DNA from 3 places in the Paenibacillus sp. RUD330 genome. Region 2 is predicted to be linked to each of the others. Evidence: predicted binding sites of a transcription regulator. Region 2 holds the regulator's gene; each other region holds the start of a gene.
The links. The regulator NrdR, encoded in region 2, represses ribonucleotide reductase genes. The targets are predictions, from matches to a motif close to AACACNATATATNGTGTT.
Positions count from the first base shown of each region.

Region 1: the regulator NrdR is predicted to act here: its motif matches at 1,560-1,577, upstream of nrdI (class Ib ribonucleoside-diphosphate reductase assembly flavoprotein NrdI).
Region 3: the regulator NrdR is predicted to act here: its motif matches at 1,988-2,005, upstream of CIC07_RS09745 (adenosylcobalamin-dependent ribonucleoside-diphosphate reductase).

Region 1 is NZ_CP022655.2:4,451,305-4,455,481, reverse strand. Features, by position in the region: gene CIC07_RS20445 (hypothetical protein) at 1-110, opposite strand, end outside; gene CIC07_RS20440 (TVP38/TMEM64 family protein) at 371-1,024, shown strand; gene nrdI (class Ib ribonucleoside-diphosphate reductase assembly flavoprotein NrdI) at 1,607-1,966, shown strand; gene nrdE (class 1b ribonucleoside-diphosphate reductase subunit alpha) at 1,953-4,037, shown strand.
Region 2 is NZ_CP022655.2:1,957,981-1,962,157, forward strand. Features, by position in the region: gene CIC07_RS08730 (MntP/YtaF family protein) at 1-694, shown strand, start outside; gene coaE (dephospho-CoA kinase) at 776-1,372, shown strand; gene CIC07_RS08740 (lytic transglycosylase domain-containing protein) at 1,369-1,962, shown strand; gene CIC07_RS08745 (alpha/beta-type small acid-soluble spore protein) at 2,031-2,252, opposite strand; gene nrdR (transcriptional regulator NrdR) at 2,416-2,883, shown strand; gene CIC07_RS08755 (SDR family NAD(P)-dependent oxidoreductase) at 3,154-3,906, opposite strand; gene CIC07_RS08760 (MarR family winged helix-turn-helix transcriptional regulator) at 3,932-4,177, opposite strand, start outside.
Region 3 is NZ_CP022655.2:2,156,682-2,160,858, reverse strand. Features, by position in the region: gene CIC07_RS09745 (adenosylcobalamin-dependent ribonucleoside-diphosphate reductase) at 1-1,877, opposite strand, end outside; gene CIC07_RS09740 (DEAD/DEAH box helicase) at 2,160-3,923, shown strand; gene CIC07_RS09735 (YqhG family protein) at 3,920-4,177, shown strand, end outside.

The sequences.
Region 1 (4,177 bases), 2.5 Mb from region 2:
CTGCTCTGCGGGCATGCTTGGGCCGCAAGCAGCTCCCTGTCCAGCATGGTGCTGATTTCCATTTTCTTCTGTTTCGCTAGTGTATCCGCAAAATATTCATGCGACAACATTTACTTTTCCCCCTCGCAGGGCGAGAACGCCATCCGGAATAGATTCAGCGTATCATCATTCCGAGAGGGGGATTCGGCACTCTTTCCGATGTCGGCCATCGTCTCCAACGATGGAAGCGCAATCATGGAATGCCATGGAAAGGCGGCCGTCAGACTGCCATGCATGGCAGAGGATGACTTTGTTTTTGCGCGTGTCATAACGTAAAATGTTAAGTACTATATTAAAGGACCCCTTAATTCGATAAAGAAGCGGTGAGAGCATGTTCGATCGATTGAACGGGTGGATAGACGCCCTGGTCACGTCCAGCGGCCTGGATGGGCCGTATATACTGCTTCTGACGATCCCTTTGGCTATCATTCAAGGGCTGTTCGGCGTCTTTCCCTTTGCTACGATCATCATGCTGCATATCTCGATCCTGGGCATTGCCGGAGGACTCGCGGCCAGCTGGGCCGCAGGCACCGTCTCCGCGCTCGTCGTATACTTGCTGTTCCGCTTTTTCTTCTACGGCAGTGTCCAGCGGCGCTTCCAGGCGCGGATGGACCGCTACGAGCGTTGGCAGGGCAGCCTGGACCAATACGGCGCCTGGCTCGTCATCCTGCTTCGCACGATTCCCATCATGCCGAACAACCTGATTTCGTTCATGTCTGCCGTCGCCCCGGTCAAATTCGGTCCCTATCTGTGGTCGTCCCTCGTCGGAAACCTATCCCATATATGGATGTTCGGCATCATCAGCTCTTCGCTTATTTTTCCCGATGCGGATCTTCGAGTGCTGATTTTGTCGTATTTTATCTTTCTCGGCATTCTCGGCATCGTCTTCCTGGCCAGCAGGGCGGCCAAGAGCCCGCGAGTTCGAAAATGGAGGGGAGAAGGCAAAAAAAATTCTCCGTCCGACAAGCCCGATCTTCCTGTCTAAGCGAGCGGAATCTTGTGGATAATTACCTGAACAAGAGCCCGGGGACACTCTCCCAGGGCTCTTTCGGTTCTTATCAACAGCTGTGAATAAGTCCATTTTCGGAGTGGTGTTTTCAACTTGCAGGCATAAGGGTATATACGTGTCAACGGCTTGACAGCCACAATATATGGTGTTAAATTTAACACCTAGACCTACATATAGCAGTTTGAAGCATGAAGCGGACAAGCTGTCAAGACCCAATATATGCTTCTTCCGGAGACTCCGGAGACGGCCCGGCCACCCCGGGCCATGCTGCGGAGAGGGCCATCGGCAGCGTCGCTGCCGCCGCCCCGAGCGGGAGTCCGGGCCGAGCGATTCGTTTTGCGGGAGGCCGCTTCCGCAGCCAGACACAGACAGGATCAGACAACATGACCATACCGACCGGACACAGCCTGATGGAGCGGCAGCAAGAGCAACAAACTCCAAGCAGGTCCTTTTTATTGTCTTTTCGACAGTAATTTGCAGAGCGGGCCCTCTATAGCCCGTACCGGTTCGAGACACAACATCTAGTCGCCACACATTTTTTCGAAGGAGTGAACCGCCATGCTGATCGCTTACGCCTCGCGCACCGGCAATGTGAAGAGATTCGTCAGCAAGCTGGGATTCCCGGCCGTGAAAATCGACGATTCCACAACCTTGGAGGAGCCGTTCGTCCTCGTGACCTATACGACCGGCTTCGGCCAGGTGCCGCCTGCCGTGGATGCGTTCCTGCAGCGCAGCGGTTCCTACCTTCGAGGCGTGTCGGCCAGCGGCAACCGCAACTGGGGACCGAACTTCGCGGGCAGCGCGGATATGCTGTCCGAGCAATACGAGGTGCCGGTCATTTGCAAATTCGAGCTTTCGGGCACGACGCGGGACGTCGAACAATTCATGCGGGAGGTGCAGCCACTTGCGGCATATTGAGCTGAACAACGAGATTATGAAGCGCGGAGCGGACGGATTCTTCAAGCTGGAGAAGGATCGCGAGGCCGTGGCGGCATTCATGGAAGAAGCGCGGGCGAAGAGCCCTGTCTTCGCAAGCCATAAGGACAAGATCGATTATCTGATCGCGAACGACTATTACGAGAATCTATACAATCATTATACGGAAGAAGAAGCGGTAGCCGTATTCGAGCTGGCGCACAGCCTGGAGTTCGAATTTCCTTCCTATATGGCGGCTTCCAAGTTCTACACGGACTACGCGATGCGCAGCAACGACCGCTCGCAGTTCCTGGAGCATTATCCGGACCGGGTAGCGGTCACGGCTCTGCATCTGGGCCGCGGCGACGCGGAGCTGGCCAAGTCGCTGGCGGTGTCCATGATGGAGCAGCGCCTGCAGCCGGCGACTCCGACCTTCCTCAACGCCGGCAAGAGCCGCCGCGGCGAGATGGTCAGCTGCTTCCTGCTGGAGATGGACGATTCCTTGAACTCCATCAACTACAACCTCTCGACCTGCATGCAGCTGTCGAAGATCGGCGGCGGCGTGGCCGTCAACCTGTCCAAGCTGCGCGGACGCGGCGAGCCGATCAAAGGAGTGGAGGGCGCGGCGAAGGGCATCATGCCGGTGCTCAAGCTGATGGAGGATGCCTTCTCCTATGCCGATCAGATGGGCCAGCGCAAAGGATCGGGAGCGGCCTACTACAACATCTTCGGATGGGACATCATGGAATTCCTCGACAGCAAGAAGATCAACGCGGACGAGAAAACCCGCCTGAAGACGCTGTCGATCGGCCTGATCGTGCCGAACAAGTTCTATAAGCTGGCCGAAGAGAACAAGCCGCTGCATGCTTTCGCTCCCTATTCCGTCTTCAAGGCTTACGGCTCCCATCTCGACGATCTCGACATGGATGAGATGTACGACGAGCTCATGGCCAACCCGGCCGTCAAGAAGAAGCTGATCATGAGCGCCCGCGACATGCTCGTGAAGATTGCCACGATCCAGCTGGAATCCGGCTATCCGTATATCATGAACAAGAGCAACGCGAACCGTAACCATGCCCTCAAGGATATCGGCTCCATCAAGATGTCCAACCTGTGCACGGAGATCTACCAGCTGCAGGAGACGTCCGAGATCGGCGACTTCGGCGAAGCGGACACGATTCGCCGCGACATCAGCTGCAACCTGGCTTCGATGAACATCGCCAACGTGATGCAGCACGGCAAAATCCGGGAAACGGTGCACGAGGGAATTGCCGGCCTGACTTCCGTCAGCGACATGACCCGCGTGTCCAATGCGCCGGGAGTCGTGAAGGCCAATGAAGAGATGCACTCCGTCGGCCTCGGCGCGATGAACCTGCACGGTTATCTGGCGAAGAACAAGATCGCCTACGAGAGCCCGGAAGCCAAAGACTTCGTCCGCACGTTCTTCATGATGATGAATTTCTATTCCATCGAGAAGAGCTCCGACATCGCCGCGGAGAAGAACGAGCGCTTCCGCGACTACGAACGTTCCGAATATGCGAAGGGCACTTACTTCGACCGGTACCTCGCTACCGACTACCGTCCGACAACTGCCCGCGTCAAGGAACTGTTCGAGGGAATGGCGATTCCGTCCCCGGCAGACTGGGCGGAGCTCAAGGAGAAGGTAGCCCGCCAAGGCCTGTATCATGCCTACCGTCTGGCGATCGCGCCGACGCAGAGCATCTCGTACGTGCAGAATGCGACTTCCAGCGTCATGCCGATCGTAGAGCCGATCGAGACCCGCACCTACGCGAACTCGACGACCTACTATCCGATGCCGTTCCTATCGCTGGACAACTTCTTCTATTACAAATCCGCTTATGCGATGGATCAGTTCAAGGTCATCGATCTGATCGCGGAGATCCAGGAGCACATCGACCAAGGCATCTCCGCCGTGCTTCACGTCAACAGCAGCGTGACGACGCGAGAGCTCGCCCGCTACTACCTGTACGCCGCGCACAAAGGGCTCAAGTCGCTCTACTATACCCGCACGAACCGCCTTGGGGTGGAAGAGTGCGTCAGCTGCGCCGTTTGATCTTTCTTTCCATGACCATTTCCGAGAGCCGCATTGATGCGGCTCTCGTTACTTAAGGCCGCCGAGCCGCGATATACAAGGAGGAAACCCCATGAAACCGATCGATCTCGCTACGCAGGATACGCCTTCTGCCTCTGGCC
Region 2 (4,177 bases):
GCTGTTGCTCTTGTCATTTGCCGTCAGCGTGGATGGATTCGGCGTAGGAGTCACGTACGGGCTGAGGCGTATCCGCATCCCGATGCTGTCTGTACTGATCATTACGGGCTGCTCGGGCATCGTCATCCTGCTCGCCATGAAGGTAGGGGCTTGGCTCTCCGGATTCGTATCCCCCGAAGGTGCGAAGCTGATCGGGGCCGCCATCCTGATGCTGATCGGATCTTATACCCTTGCGCAGCAGCTTCGCCGCGTCAAGGAGGAAGAGGTCAAGCCGGATGCGGGCTCAGCCCGCGACAATCCGGATCCGGCAGCGATGCCGGAGGGCGGCCCGAACGGGGCTCCCTTGCCGCCGGCTGCGGTGCTTACGCTTGAAATCAAAAAGCTCGGCCTCGTCATTCAGATCCTGAAGACGCCTCAAGCCGCCGATATGGACAGCTCGGGAAGCATAAGCGCGGGCGAAGCTCTTCTGCTCGGGTCCGCGCTGTCGCTGGACGCCTTCGGCGCAGGCCTCGGCGCCGCCATGGTCGGCCTCGTGCCTTGGGTGACGGCATGCTGCATCATGCTGGCGAGCGGACTGTTCCTGGTCGGAGGACTGCGCTTCGGCTTCCGGTTCTCCGGTGTCAACCGGATGAAGGCGCTGAGCTTCCTGCCCGGCGTCCTGCTGCTTCTGATCGGATTCGGCAAACTATGGTAACATCTCCCTATCCCTCCCGCAGCGGAGGGATATTGGGCTTTACAAGAGGAATTAGGGCTGCACAAAGGAGGTTCGCATCTCTTGAGAATAGGTCTTACAGGCGGAATCGCCAGCGGCAAAAGCACCGCAACCCGCTTTCTGCGCGAGGCGGGAGCCTTCGTATCGGATGCCGACGAGGCGGCCCGGAAGGTTGTTCTGCCCGGAACGCCGGCATTGGACGGCATCGTGGAGGCTTTCGGCCGCAGCCTGCTGCTGCCGGACGGCATCCTCGATCGGGCCGCCTTGGGGCGGGTCGTATTCGGAGATCCGGACAAGCTGAGGCGGCTCGAGTCGATTCTGCACCCGGCGATACGCGCGCATATGAAGGATGAAATGGACCGTGCCGAGGCCGAATCGCCCGGAAGGCTCATTGTGGCGGATATCCCGCTCTTGTACGAAACAGGGCAGGACAAGGCTTACGACGGCGTCCTTGTCGTTCATGTGCCGCATGAGCTGCAGGTCAAGCGCCTCATGGAGCGAAACGGCATGGACCAGGCGGAAGCGGAGCGGCGAATCGGCCTGCAGATGAGTCTGGACGAGAAAAAGCGGCGGGCAGACTGGGTCATCGACAACAGCGGCAGCCTGGAGGATACCCGAACCCAGATCGGGCGCTGGATGACGGAGCTTGTGCCGTCATGAGATGGCTGGCCAAGAAAAGGGTGCTGCTGGTCGTACTGGCGGGATTCGTCCTCCTGCTTTTCCTCAAGTCCGACTGGATGGGCCGGATGATGTATCCGATCTCTTACGTCGACGAGATCCAGGCCGGCGCTTCCGATTATGAAGTCGATCCGTATCTCATCGCGGCCATCATCCGCGTGGAATCGAATTTCCGTACCGGCAAGGTTTCGAAGAAGGGAGCCGCAGGGGTGATGCAGCTCATGCCCGACACGGCCCAGTGGATCATCGAGACGGCCAAGCTCGAGGCTTTGACCGCAGAGGGAGTGACCTCCGATACGAAGCTCAGCATCCGGGCAGGCTCCTGGTACATACACTCCCTTCATCAGCAGTTCAAGGGCAATTCGGTCGCGGCGGTCGCAGCCTACAACGCCGGACCCGGCAAAGTGTCCAAGTGGCTGCAGAACGGGACGTGGGACGGAACGCTCAAAAACCTGAGCCGCATTCCGTACGGAGAGACGCGCCACTATGTACAACGTGTCGATTATTATTATAATAAGTATAAGGACCTGTATCCCGACATGGCCAGCGATTCATCAGGCCGGCTCAGCTGAATGCAAAAAAACCCGGAACGCCTCCCGTTTCGGGGAGACGTTGCCGGGCTTTCCGATATCAGGCCAAATTATTTGTATTGACCTGCCAGGGATTGCTCGCCGATCGTTACCAGGCGTTTCGTGATGTAACCGCCAAGGGAACCTGCGTCATACGTCGTGAAGTTGCCGTAGTAGCCGTCCTGCGGGATGGCGATACCCAGTTCTTGAGCAACTTCGAATTTCATTTGATCCAGCGCCGCGCTTGCGTTTGGCACGACCAGTTGGTTGCTGCCGCTGTTGTTGTTAGCCATTGTTGTTCACCTCCTCGCTGTTGGTAAAAGTATTATGTGCGGAATTAGCCGGATCATACGGCGAGCTCGGCAATAATTTGTCCGACAGTCCACAAATCCCGCAGCCATGCGGATTTCAGACGAAAAATAAATGCCATCAACCGAATCAAGGGAGGGAATCCCCATGAAATGCCCATATTGCGAGCATTCCGGAACGAAGGTGCTGGATTCCCGTCCCGCCAACGGGGACAAGTCCATCCGCAGAAGGCGCGAATGCGAGCGCTGCAGCCGCAGGTTCACGACCTTCGAGATGATCGAGGAGACCCCTCTGATCGTCATCAAGAAGGATGGAAGCCGGGAGGAGTTCAGCCGGGACAAGATTCTGCGCGGGCTTATCCGCGCCTGCGAGAAGCGTCCCGTTCCTGCCGAGAGGCTGGAGGAGATCGTCTCCGAGGTCGAGAAGGAGATCCGCACGACCGCGCAGGCGGAAGTCGAGAGCCGCGATATCGGCGAGATCCTCATGCAGCAGCTGTATCCGGTCGACGAGGTCGCTTATGTGCGCTTCGCATCGGTGTACCGGCAGTTCAAGGACATCGACATGTTCATGAAGGAGCTGTCCAGCCTGCTGTCCAAAAACCCGGCGGACGCTTGATTTGCAGCAAAATGGAAAGACCTTCGCTGAAAAAAGCGAAGGTCTTTTTTTACATGGGTCAATGGAAGGGGATTCTGGATCATGCTCAGGTTCGTCTCCGCGATTCATCCATTCAACCATTGAACACGGCAAGCCGCAGTCAGTCTGCACCTCGCGAGTTACCACGCGCAGAATTTCAGCATCCTCATCTGCAACGCTGGAATTGCGGTTCCAGTCTGCTCGGCAGCAGCAAAAAAAGCACCCTCGAAGGATGCTTTTTTCATGGCGATCTTATTTTGCGTAGTAGCCGCCGTCGATCGGCAGCTCGACGCCGGTGATGTACGAGGATTCGTCGGAAGCAAGGAACAGGACGCCTTGCGCGATGTCTTCCGGCTTGCCGAGACGGGGCAGCGGAGTCTGCATCAGGAACCATTGCACCATCTGCTCGTCCTTCATCAGATCGACGGTCATCGGCGTTTCGATGTAGCCCGGGTGGATGGAGTTCGCGCGGATGTTGTGCTTGGCGTAATCGACCGCTGTCGCCTTCGTGAGCATGCGTACGGCGCCTTTGCTCGCGGTGTAGGGACCTGCGCCGCTGCCGCCCGTAAGGCCGGCGATGGAGGAGATGTTCACGATGGAGCCGCCTCCGGCTTCGATCATATGAGGAATCACGTATTTCTGGCCAAGGAAGATGCTCGTGACGTTGACCTTCATCGTGCGCTCCCAGCGATCAACGGTCTGATCCATGAATGGAACGGCGTCGGAGATGCCGGCATTGTTGACGAGGACATTGATCTGGCCGAACTTGGCGATCGCGGCGTCGACGACGGATACCCAGTCCTCTTCGGAGGCAACATTATGCTTGAGGCCAAGCGCTTCTCCGCCGAGGGCTTCGATTTCCTTTGCAACTTCCTGGATTTTTTCTTCCTGGAGATCGGTGATGACGACCTTCGCGCCTTCCTTGGCGAACAGAAGGGCGTCCGCTTTGCCCATGCCGCCTGCCGCGCCTGTAATGATCGCTACTTTGCCTTTGAGTCTGTCCATTTTCGTTTCCTCCTGTGGATTCGGTTTAGGTTTCTTGGATTCGCTTGTGGAGATGGGCGATCATTTTTTCATACGACTGGATCAGGAGATCCAATTCCTCGGATGAAAACTCGGTCCAAAGCCCCTCGGTCAGCTGCATGAACCGGGCTACAAGCCTTTGCTCGGCCGCATGGCCGGATTCCGTGATGCGGAGATTCACCTGCCGCCGGTCTTCTTCGCTGACGACGCGCTCGATGTAGCCCTTGTCGACGAGCTTGCCGCTCAGATTCGT
Region 3 (4,177 bases), 200 kb from region 2:
GTCACGCCCTTGCAGCCGAGCTCGAAGGCGAGCTCATACAGCCGGTCCGTCTCCTCCACGGTGAGGTCGGCCGGACAATTGGCCGTCTTGCTGATCGAGCTGTCGACCCAGCGCTGGATGGCGGCCTGGACGCGGATATGCTCCTCGGCCGACAGCTCCATCGCCGTCACGAACCATTCCGGCAGCTCCTCGCCGGGATGGGCCTCCTTCCACTGCTGCGCGATCGGAACGAGCTGCCTGTCGAAGCCGAGCCGGCTCTGCCGGTAGTATTCGAAGGCGAAATAAGGCTCGATGCCGGTCGAGGTTCCGACCATCGTGCCCGTGCTTCCCGTAGGCGCCTGCGTCAGCAAGGTCACGTTCCGGATGCCCCGGCTGCGCACCGCCTCCGCCACCTCCGGGAAGGCCGAGACCATTTCCTTCATGAAGCCGCTCTGCAAGTGGAGCTCCGCATTGAAGGCCGGGAACGAGCCCTTTTCAGCCGCAAGGTCCGAGCTCGCCAGATAGGCTTCCCTGGCAATGAAGCGGTATAGGCTGTCGAGGAACTCCAGCGATTCGGGGCTTCCATACCGGATGCCGAGCCGGATCATCAGCTCCGCCAGCCCCATCGTGCCGAGGCCGACGCGCCGTTCCTTTTTCTGATTGCGTTCATTTTGCTCGAAGTGGTACGGCGTCTTGTCGATGACATTGTCCAGAAACCGTATGGACCAATGGACGACTCGGCCAAGGTCCTCCCAATCCACATCATGCTTCTCTTCGTCGTAGAACTTCGAGAGGTTGATCGCGGACAGGTTGCACACGCCCCAGCCGGGAAGTCCTTGCTCGCCACAAGGATTGGTGCAGATGATCGGATTGAAATACCAGCTGTTCGACATCTCGTTGTAGCGCTCCATGAACACGACCCCGGGCTCCGCCGACCTCCAGGCCGATTCCATGATCGTCTGCCAGACGTCGCGAGCCCGGATCTTCCGGTAAGCCACGACGGCTCCTCCCCGCTCCTTCCATGCGGAGAGATCCCCGTTCCAATGCCGGTTGTAATCGGGATGCTTGGTGTCCGGGAAGACGAGCTCCCACTCGGCATCCTCCTTGACCGCCCGCATGAAGCCGTTGCTGACGCACACCGACAGATTGGCGTTCGTCACCTCGCCCATCCTCTGCTTGACCGTGATGAAATCGAGCAGATCCGGATGCCAGTCGTTGATCATGAGCATGAGCGCGCCGCGGCGGCTGCCGCCCTGCTCGATAAGCCCCGTCGCATAGCTGAACAGGCCGCCCCAGGACACCGCTCCGCTGGAGGAGCCGTTCACGCCGGCCACGATCGCGCGCCTGGGCCTCAGCGAGCTGAGATTGATGCCGACGCCCCCGCCCCGGGCCATGATTTCCGTCATTTCCGAGAGCGTCTCCATGATGCCGCCCCGGCTGTCATGCGGAGAGGGAATGACGTAGCAGTTGAACAGCGTCAGCTCCCCGCCGACTCCCGCGCCGGCGGCTATGCGTCCGCCCGGTACTAGCCTCCAGCCGTCCAGGATGGTCCGGAACCGCTTCTCCCATAGCTCCCGCGCCTCTTCGTCCTGCTCCACGGATGCCATCGTCTTGGCGAGGCGGTCCCACAGCTCCTCCGGCGTCCGCTCCGCGGCTACAGTCAGCTTCTCGACATCCGATTCGATCATCTCCCCGCTCCGGGTACGCACCGTTGCCTTCCGGCCGCTGCGGGCCATGATTTCGCCGACCTCCCTGGCCGGAAATTTCGGATCGTCCTTTGTCAGCACGAGTACGGTATCCCCGACCGCCGCCTCGCCCGGATCGGCTTTCTTCCACGCGTACCGGTCCAAAAATATTTTCTCGCTCAACCCGTCCAGACGTTCGGCCTTCGTGTCCACATGCAGCCAACCTTCCCGTATCCGGCGCGGCCCCTGATTCGCGTTTTCACCGGGCTGCCGAAATTTAGTAGGCAAAAGAAATCAATATATAGTATACATACTCATTATAACATACAATATATAGGTTTCGTTCCATGATTCCCGACTTTTTTTCTCTCCCTTATTAGAAGCCCTTGCTTGGGGCATACTGGGAACATTCCAAAGCCGAGAGGAGCCGATAACTTGTCGCGCACAACAAGAGAGAACGGATCCGCCAAGCTGCATCCGCTCGTCGATTTCCGCATGGACCGGAGCTGGTTCGACGATCTGCAGGCCCGGCTCGACCGCAACGGCCCGTGGGACGACTGGACTCTCTATCAGCTCGCCATGGAGGCCGAGCAGTCCCGGCGCATCGAGAGCTTCGAGGAGCTGCAGTCGCTGCGCTTCCTGAACGGCCTGGAGCCGATGAAGCATCAGATCGATACCGCGGTCAAAGTGCTGCATGATATGGGCGGACGCGCCATTCTGGCGGATGAGGTCGGACTCGGCAAAACGATCGAAGCCGGGCTGGTGCTCAAGGAGTATCTGGTGCGCGGTCTCGTGAAGCGCGCGCTGATTCTTGTGCCCGCATCGCTTGTCCTGCAATGGGTCAGGGAGCTCAACAGCAAGTTCGGCATCGCAGCCGTCGCCCAGAAGCGGGCCCACACCTGGAACTGCGATGTCGTCGTCGCTTCCATCGATACGGCCAAGCGGGAGCCGCACAAGGATCTGCTGCTCTCCACCGACTACGACATGCTCATCATCGACGAGGCCCATAAGCTCAAGAACAAGAAAACGACGAATTACCAGTTCATTACGCAGCTCCGCAAAAAGTACTGCCTGCTGCTGACCGCCACACCGGTCCAGAACGACCTCGAGGAGCTCTACAATCTCATCACGCTGCTGAAGCCCGGCCAGCTCGGCGGACACGGCGAGTTCTCATCCAACTTTGTCGTCGGCAAGCGGATGCCCAAGAACGAGGATCAGCTGCAGGAGGCGCTGTCCGGCGTCATGATCCGCAACCGGCGCGGCGAAGGGGATGTGAAGTTCACGAAGCGGATCGTCCGCAACATCCCTTTGCAGCTGTCCAAGGAAGAGATGGACCTCTATCACGCGGTCACTTCCTTCGTCAAAGAGCGTTATGAGGAAAGCGGCGGCAACCTGACGAGCATGCTGTCGATGGTCACGCTGCAGCGCGAGGTATGCTCGAGCCGCGACTCGGTGTTCCTCACCCTCGTGAACCTGTTCAAGAAGACGGCTGAGGACTCCCCCATCCGCGGCAAGATCTGGGAGCTGATCGAGGTCATCAAGCAGATCAAGTCCAACACGAAGGCGGAGAAGGCGATGGAGCTCGTGCGGGAAAGCGATGGCAAAGCGATCATTTTCACGGAATACCGCGCGACGCAGGAATATCTGCTCCAGTTTTTCCGCGGCAGCGACATTACCGCCGTTCCTTACCGGGGCGGGATGGGCCGCGGCAAGAAGGACTGGATGATGGATCTGTTCCGCGGCCGCGCGCAGGTGATGATCGCCACGGAAGCAGGCGGAGAAGGCATCAATCTGCAGTTCTGCAGCCGCATCATCAATTTCGACCTGCCCTGGAACCCGATGAGGGTGGAGCAGCGGATCGGCCGCGTGCACCGGCTCGGGCAGACCGAGGATGTCCAGATCTACAATCTGTGCACGATCGGCACGATCGAGGAGCATATCGTCAATCTGCTGCATGAGAAAATCGATATGTTTGAATCCGTCATCGGCGAGCTGGACCATATTCTCGAGAAGTTCGAGAAGGAGGAAAGCATCGAGGAGAGGCTTGCGCGCCTCATGCTGGAGGCGAGCGATCCCGACGTCTTGTCCGAGAGCATCGAGAATCTGGGCCGTTCGATCAGCAGCCTGAGAAGCCGGGCTGCGGAATCCGGCGAGCCCGACGTTTCCGAGGAGCCGGCCGGCACAGCGGCAGCGCGCAAGCATGCGATCAACCGTCTGCTGGACGGGGTCGGACATGTTGTGGAGGTGGATTCGCCATGAACGGAAAGCAAGTGCACCGCTATATCCAGAAATACGCGGAGGCGACCGGATGCCGGATCGTCGAGAAATCCCCTTCCCATCTGACGGTGAAGCTGTCGCCGCAGGCGGACCGGGAGCTGACGAATCGTCCTTATTACTGGAGCTATGTCGACCGCGCCGGCGTGGAGCCGGAGACGATGACTTATCTGTTCGTGACCGACCGCTCCCGGTACGAGGAGCTGACCAAGGAACGAGAGGAGCAGGAAGCCCGTTCG